2 regions of the Sporosarcina sp. QA0331 genome follow, and region 2 is predicted to be linked to the other one. Evidence: riboswitches for the same ligand, from Rfam matches in the RefSeq annotation. Region 2 holds a riboswitch; the other holds the start of a gene.
What was found. A riboswitch is a leader RNA that binds a small molecule or an ion and turns the genes downstream of it on or off. The one in region 2 is predicted to bind FMN.
Positions count from the first base shown of each region.

Region 1: another riboswitch for FMN. It lies ahead of ribD (bifunctional diaminohydroxyphosphoribosylaminopyrimidine deaminase/5-amino-6-(5-phosphoribosylamino)uracil reductase RibD); the one in region 2 lies ahead of AC0L13_RS10115 (ECF transporter S component).

Region 1 covers NZ_CM147850.1:1,812,103-1,815,522, reverse strand. Annotated here, with positions in the region: gene AC0L13_RS08905 (LAGLIDADG family homing endonuclease) at 1-377, opposite strand, end outside; gene fni (type 2 isopentenyl-diphosphate Delta-isomerase) at 498-1,532, opposite strand; FMN riboswitch at 1,705-1,852, shown strand; gene ribD (bifunctional diaminohydroxyphosphoribosylaminopyrimidine deaminase/5-amino-6-(5-phosphoribosylamino)uracil reductase RibD) at 1,916-3,001, shown strand; gene ribE (riboflavin synthase) at 3,002-3,420, shown strand, end outside.
Region 2 covers NZ_CM147850.1:2,026,810-2,030,229, reverse strand. Annotated here, with positions in the region: gene AC0L13_RS10120 (hypothetical protein) at 1-699, shown strand, start outside; FMN riboswitch at 780-911, shown strand; gene AC0L13_RS10115 (ECF transporter S component) at 1,308-1,889, shown strand; gene AC0L13_RS10110 (DUF4085 family protein) at 2,084-3,151, shown strand; gene AC0L13_RS10105 (hypothetical protein) at 3,189-3,404, shown strand.

The DNA of each region.
Region 1 (3,420 bases), 210 kb from region 2:
GGTGTTGTTCTCGTACCGGTTGGTTGTGCAATCGTCGAATTCGCATCCATTAGTTTTGCTACTTTCATCAATAAAGTCTCATCTTTTTGTGCTAAGTATACAGAGTGAACTTTGCTATTTACATGGCCATCCGTAATAAATAATCCCAATACCCAAGCCATCTCATGAGACCATGTTTTGAAGAAATCCTCATTCACTTTATGAATACGCCGACGTCCTACAGGACGCAATTCGACTCCATGCTTAATCAATACATTTCGAATTCCACGATCCGACAACCCGATAACGGTGCAAAGTTTTTCATACGGCAACCCGCTTTTATACAGTTCAATGATTTTTTCGTCTGTCATGCCCGGATTACGCGCCACTTCTCCCATTCCTCCTTTTATGCTGCCTTTACCTATTATACAAACTTATGTTCCTACTTTCAACTAATTGACTGAATGTTGTTTTAACTAAAAAAGACCACTCGTCTTTACAAGTGGCCACTCAACTACTCATCTTTTCACATATTGCACTCTGTCAGTCGCTTGAAGTTCATCCAATGTAGATGCGCCAACGCCAAACATAGCCATGCGCAGCTCTAATTCTTTCGTTTCCATAACTCTCATGACATCTTCTGGAGTTTGTGTCGCTTCTTTCAAGATTGATCTCCCGAAACCGACAATATTAGCACCTAATGCTATTGTTTTTGCAGCGTCCAGGCCAGTCGACATACCGCCACTTGCAACAATCGACTGTCTGCCGATCTTTTCACGAACAGAAACGACACAATCCACTGTCGGTGTGCCCCATACGCTAAACGTTTCTGCTGCAGTCTGTTTAACAGGGTCGGTCGAACGGTATTTTTCCACTTGGCTCCATGATGTTCCACCTGCGCCCGCTACGTCGATGAAAGACACACCGACGTCACACAGCTTTTTAGCTGTCGCTCCATCGATTCCCCAGCCGACTTCCTTTACACCTACCGGAACTTCCAATTCTTTTGTCAGCGCTTCGATTTTCACTAATAAATCCTTGAAATTCAAATCTCCATTCGGTTGAATAACTTCCTGAAGACTGTTTAAGTGAAGCACCAATGCATTAGCATCCGTCATTTCAATAATTTGCCGGCATTGATCAATGCCAAATCCGTAATTCAATTGAACTGCGCCTAAATTGGCGATAATCGGAACGGACGGCGCGTATTGTCTCACTTGGAATGAAGCCCTATGTTCCTCGCTCTCAATTAATGCCCGCATGGATCCTAAAGCTAAAATCCACCCTTTTTCTTCAGCGGCAAGCGCCAAATTACGGTTGATCGTTTCAGCGAAAGCAGCTCCGCCAGTCATGGAACTGATCATGAACGGTGTCGGTCTTACTTGTTCAGTAAATGTACTTTCAATGGAAATTTCATTAAAGTCAATTTCAGGTAAAGCGTTATGAGTGAAATGAACCCTTTCCAGTCCTGTCGTAATATGGTTTCCTGTCACTTTTTCGTTGAGTGTGATTTCAATATGCTCTGCTTTCCGTTGATGGATAGAACCAGTCATTTGCAACATCCCTCTTCCCTAGCACGAAGATGTCCATGAAGCTTCCATCCTCGTTGAACGCCTTTTCTTTACATTTCATTATAGGTTACCTACCTTGTAATTTCAGCTATTAGGATTAAATTATTTGGCAACTAATTTCGAAGTATGTTAAGTTTAAATCGGTCAAATCAAAACGACGCTTCGGGGCAAGGTGAAATTCCTTACCGGCGGTGATCAAGCGCAATGCTTGTCAGTCCGTGACCCGTTCTTCCCTACGGAAGACGGTGGAGCTGGTGTAAATCCGGCACCGACAGTGAAAGTCTGGATGGGAGAAGCTGCTCGAGTTTGATGACCATGCCCAAATTATATATCCGCCCTTTCAAATATTAGAAAGGGGGAATTCGATGAACCACGCCGATTATATGAAGTTAGCTTTAGATCTTGCGAAGCTTGCAGACGGTCAAACGTCACCGAATCCAATCGTCGGTGCTGTTTGTGTTAAAAACGGCCAGATTTTAGGGACAGGTGCGCATATGGAAGCTGGAACACCTCATGCTGAAGTACATGCCCTCCGTATGGCCGGTTCAAATGCAGTCAATGCAGATCTTTATGTCACTTTAGAACCTTGTGCACATGTCGGAAAGACGCCTGCTTGCACAGAGACAATCATTGCAAGCGGCATTCGCCGTGTTTTCATTGCGTCCACAGATCCGAATCCTTCCGTAAATGGAAAAGGGATTGGGCTTCTTCGGAATGCCGGAATTGAAGTGATCACTGATTTATGTAAAGAAGAGGCGGATTTTAGCAACCGGGCATTTTTTCATTTTATTCAACACAAAAAACCCTACGTCACTTTAAAGGCAGCCGCCACTCTCGATGGCCGCCTTGCAACGCAAAATGGGAACAGCAAATGGATCACGTCTGAAAGTTCGAGACTAGATGTCCATACCCTCCGCCATACCCATGATGCAATTTTAGTAGGTGTTAACACAATTCTTCATGATAACCCTTTCCTCACCACCCGCTTGCCCCATGGTGGAAAGAACCCAACACGTATTATTTTAGATAGGCATCTACGGACGCCTGAAACCGCAAATGTCATTCAGGATCAAGCTGCGGAGACGATTATTTTTACACTTGAATCGAATCGTTCGCATACTTTTACCGATTTCCCATTTGTTCATGTCGAGACGATACCGGAACATATCGATTTTTTGGATGAAGTTCTTATGCGACTTGCTGAACGAGGTATCATGATGCTGTTAGTGGAAGGCGGAAGCCAAGTCCATTCCAGTTTCATTCATTCAAGTCTTGCGAATGAGCTGTATTTGTATATGGCTCCGAAATTGGTTGGTAACGGCCCTTCCCTTTTCATGGATCAGAGCCGAATAACGATTTCGGAATCGGAACCGCTCCGTATCGTTGACGTGAAGCAAATCGGAGAAGATATCCGTCTTCATGCACTTTTTCAGAATGGAGGTGCAAGCTGATTGTTTACAGGTATTGTTGAAGAAGTTGGAACCTTACATGCGATAAAGAAAGGTTCGTCATCGTTGCAATTAATAATTACATGTGGCCATGTGCTCTCTGACGTAAAAAAGGGAGATAGTATTTCCGTCAATGGTGTTTGTTTAACCGTCTCGAATTTTTCAACAACACAATTTGCAGCGGACGTAATGCCCGAGACTTTCAAGGCAACAACACTTTTCACGTTGAAGTCCGGAAATCATGTGAATTTGGAACGTGCGATGGCAGCGAACGGCCGTTTTGGTGGCCATTTTGTTACAGGTCACATTGATTGCATAGGTGAAATTATTGCAGTCAGACCTGTCGAAAACGCAATCTATATGGATATTCAAATCGATCCTGCGTTTCAATCACATCTTGTTCCGAAAGGTTCTATAACGGT
Region 2 (3,420 bases):
TTCCCTGATGGAAATCCGTCAAGCATTGAGCTGTATAATAAATATGCCGCTGAATTTCCGGAAGAGGAACTAGGTTTTGACGACTATCATCCGTATAAAGGCAAGTTATACGTGGAAAATGGTATACTCTATCATCAAATCCCTGCCGACCATACGTATGATCTGTCATCTGCTACAGTAGATTTTTATTTCAATTCCATGAAAGAAACATTTCCTGAATTTGAAAAAATGCAGCTTGTCGATGAAAAAGGAAATCCGACTTCTTTTGAAAGTGTTGGAAAATCCAATGCTGCCGAGTTGAAAAATCCATTTCCTTATTATCGTTATACTATGCCTTCCGGTAAGGTATATTTAGCTCCATATGAGCCCGTTGGGACTGTTAACACAGTGGAAGAAGGGCTCCTCGAAATGAAAGAAGTAAATGGGGATATTGTACAATCACTGATTCCCGACAATGTAGATTATGATGTACGTATGGACGATGAAATAGCTGTTATTACGTTCAAAGAGCAATTAGACATCACTGCTTTTGAACAAAATATTATGAATCAGATGATAGAAGGATTCATGCTGACGGCAAAAGGATTTGGCAAGCAAGTCCGTCTCAAGAATGTAACCGCAGAAAGCTTTGGCAAGTATGATCTGACAAAGACATTGCCGATGCCGATCGGCAGCAATCCAACATGGTTTACTCCATAATACGTAAGCAAGCGTTTTGTAAACAGAAGAGTTTACAAAACGCTTTTTTCTAGTTACAATAGAGTTGTAATATAATATTGATTCATCTTCGGGGCAGGGTGTAATTCCCGACCGGCGGAAATGGAAGTTCAACTTCCTAGCCCGCGAGCGTAACAGCTGATTCCGGTGAGATTCCGGAGCCGACAGTATAGTCTGGATGGGAGAAGGTGAAGGTGCAGCCGTCTTTTTGTGTTGTCTACAAAAAGGGTGCTTATTTAAGTATGGGAACGGATAAAGAATATCTTTATACCTAACCCTTATTTAAGAATGCCTTTTAAACTCTCCCTGAAGCTTATTTGCTTTAGGGATTTTTATTTATCTAATGCGTAGGCGGCCGGCCTAGATGCGACAGGCATAAGGCAGACATGCGAACAGCGCTTTTTGCTGTACAGCATGGTTGACTTATGACCCAGAGCAAATCGAACTGCGAAGGGTTCGTTTTGCCGTATTTCTGCGATTTATGCAGAAATTAAGGCATCAGTTCGGCCGCCGAAGCTGGATGTGGACAACAAAAAAACGGTCAGACCTTTCCTCTTTTGAAGTGAATCGCAAAAGGAGAGAGGGTTAACATGAACAACAAGAAATTACGCAGGATGATTCTCATCGCAATCCTGGGAAGCATTTCAACGGTATTGATGCAGTTGAATTTCCCGCTGCCTGCATTGCCTGCCTTCTTGAAAGTCGATTTCAGTGAAATTCCAGCTGTATTGGCGATCATGACGATGGGTCCTGTAGCAGGAATCGCAGTAGAATTGCTTAAAAATGTATTGCATTGGTTTTTATCGGGTAGTCCGACAGGTGTACCGGTAGGAGAGCTTGCCAACTTTGTAACTGGTGTCCTTTTCATTATGCCAATCTATTTGATCTTTAAGAAGGTTCAAAATACAAAAGGCCTGACAGCTGGTTTGATCACCGGAACGGTTATTATGGCTGTCGGAATGAGCGCATTGAATTATTTTGTGTTCTTGCCAATGTACACGTACTTTTTGAATATGCCTGCTTATACAGGAGAGGCAATGTTCAATGTAATCGTACTAGGGATCCTTCCTTTCAATTTGATAAAAGGCATCATGCTGATGGTTATTTCGTTGCTGCTGTATAAGAGCATGAGCAAATGGATCGACCAACAAAACCGTCAGTTGACGATGTAATGACTATAGATTTCGCGAGTATGTGAACAGATAATTGTTCACATACTCTTTTTTTATTGGAAACTTGTGAATTTTATCTATAAAGGTACCTAATCTTTTCGAAGAGAAGGTGTTATACTTATTGTACAAATTTGAATAATTATAACGGCTAAATAGAGGTGGATAGTAAATTTTATCTAAAAAGGGGTGAAACAATGTTTTTCTTAACACGTGAACGACAGGAAGTATTTGATGCAGCACATACATATCCGTTTAAGGAAGAGATCGATGGTGAATTTGAGAAACATTTATATGAAAATTTAGTACAGTACATAGTTGTCTTACCACAAAAATTTCAATCTCAAATTATTGAACGAACATTATTTCGAAATGATACGTCAATGGATGAATTTAAAGAATGGTGCACAGAGACTGTTGAGCAATTCACGATTAGTAGCAAAGCTAATTATGAAAAGCGTGATTCAATTGTTGAACACTTTCATCCATCTGCACAAACCGTTTTTTCTCAGTCATTTCATGACGGTAAAATTATTAATGCTGAGCAACAAGGAAATGAATTTATGCTTCTATTGGATATGAGAGGCGGGTTTACAGTCGAGTCAATTGTGCAGTTAGTTTTTCATGATGTACAAACAGAGGGCAAGCTTGAAGGCTACTATGTATATGACGAGCTAATAGAAATTGAGGACGGATTTGGATTACGGGTTTTGTCTAGCTTTGGCAGCCCCTATAGCGAATGGACAATTTATTTCAAAGAAGTCACAGCAAATTACTTATACCGTCCTGCAGTTTATATTGAACCGGGAGAAATCGCTGCATGGGATGATTACGTTTCTGCGCTCAATCAAGACGACAAATATTATATTATAAAAGACATGCGCTTTATAGAGATTGATTTGGATAGTCTCTCGCAAACGAAGAATGGTATTTTCGCTGGAGAGATTTTCGTAGGTGAGAATTTTAATGAGGCAAGAGAGCGAATTTACTGTGCAACTTATGAAGATCCTTATGCACATTTGAGTGAGCCGATTCCGACTGATGAATTGATGTTTGCTATGTTTGATTCCGACCAAAATATTCGAGTACGTGCCTTCAATACGATTTTTGAGCTAGGAGAAGATGTAGCACATATCGTTAATATGGCGCTTCGTAAAGCGAATGTAAGTCCAGATGAAGATATGTATTTTGACATTCTAGCAAGTCATTTCGATCAACTTGGTTGTATAGAGGATGATGTAAAACTGAAATGGCTTATGAAATAAGAAGAGAGATGTTAAATAAAACAAAGAGGTGTGACTGATGAGCGATCGATTTGAATTACGTTTTAAAAACAAGGTAGTTAGAATGTGGTTGCTTCTTATGATACCGACTGTAATTGTACAAATAGTTCTCATACAGTTTACTGCACTACCAAGAGAAATTCCTGCACTAATTCCTGTCATTCCGTTGACAATCTTTTTTGTATGGCTTTATCTGCATAAAAGGAAGCAAAAGAAAGAGCATTTTGTTGTCTAATTGTTTATCTTCAACA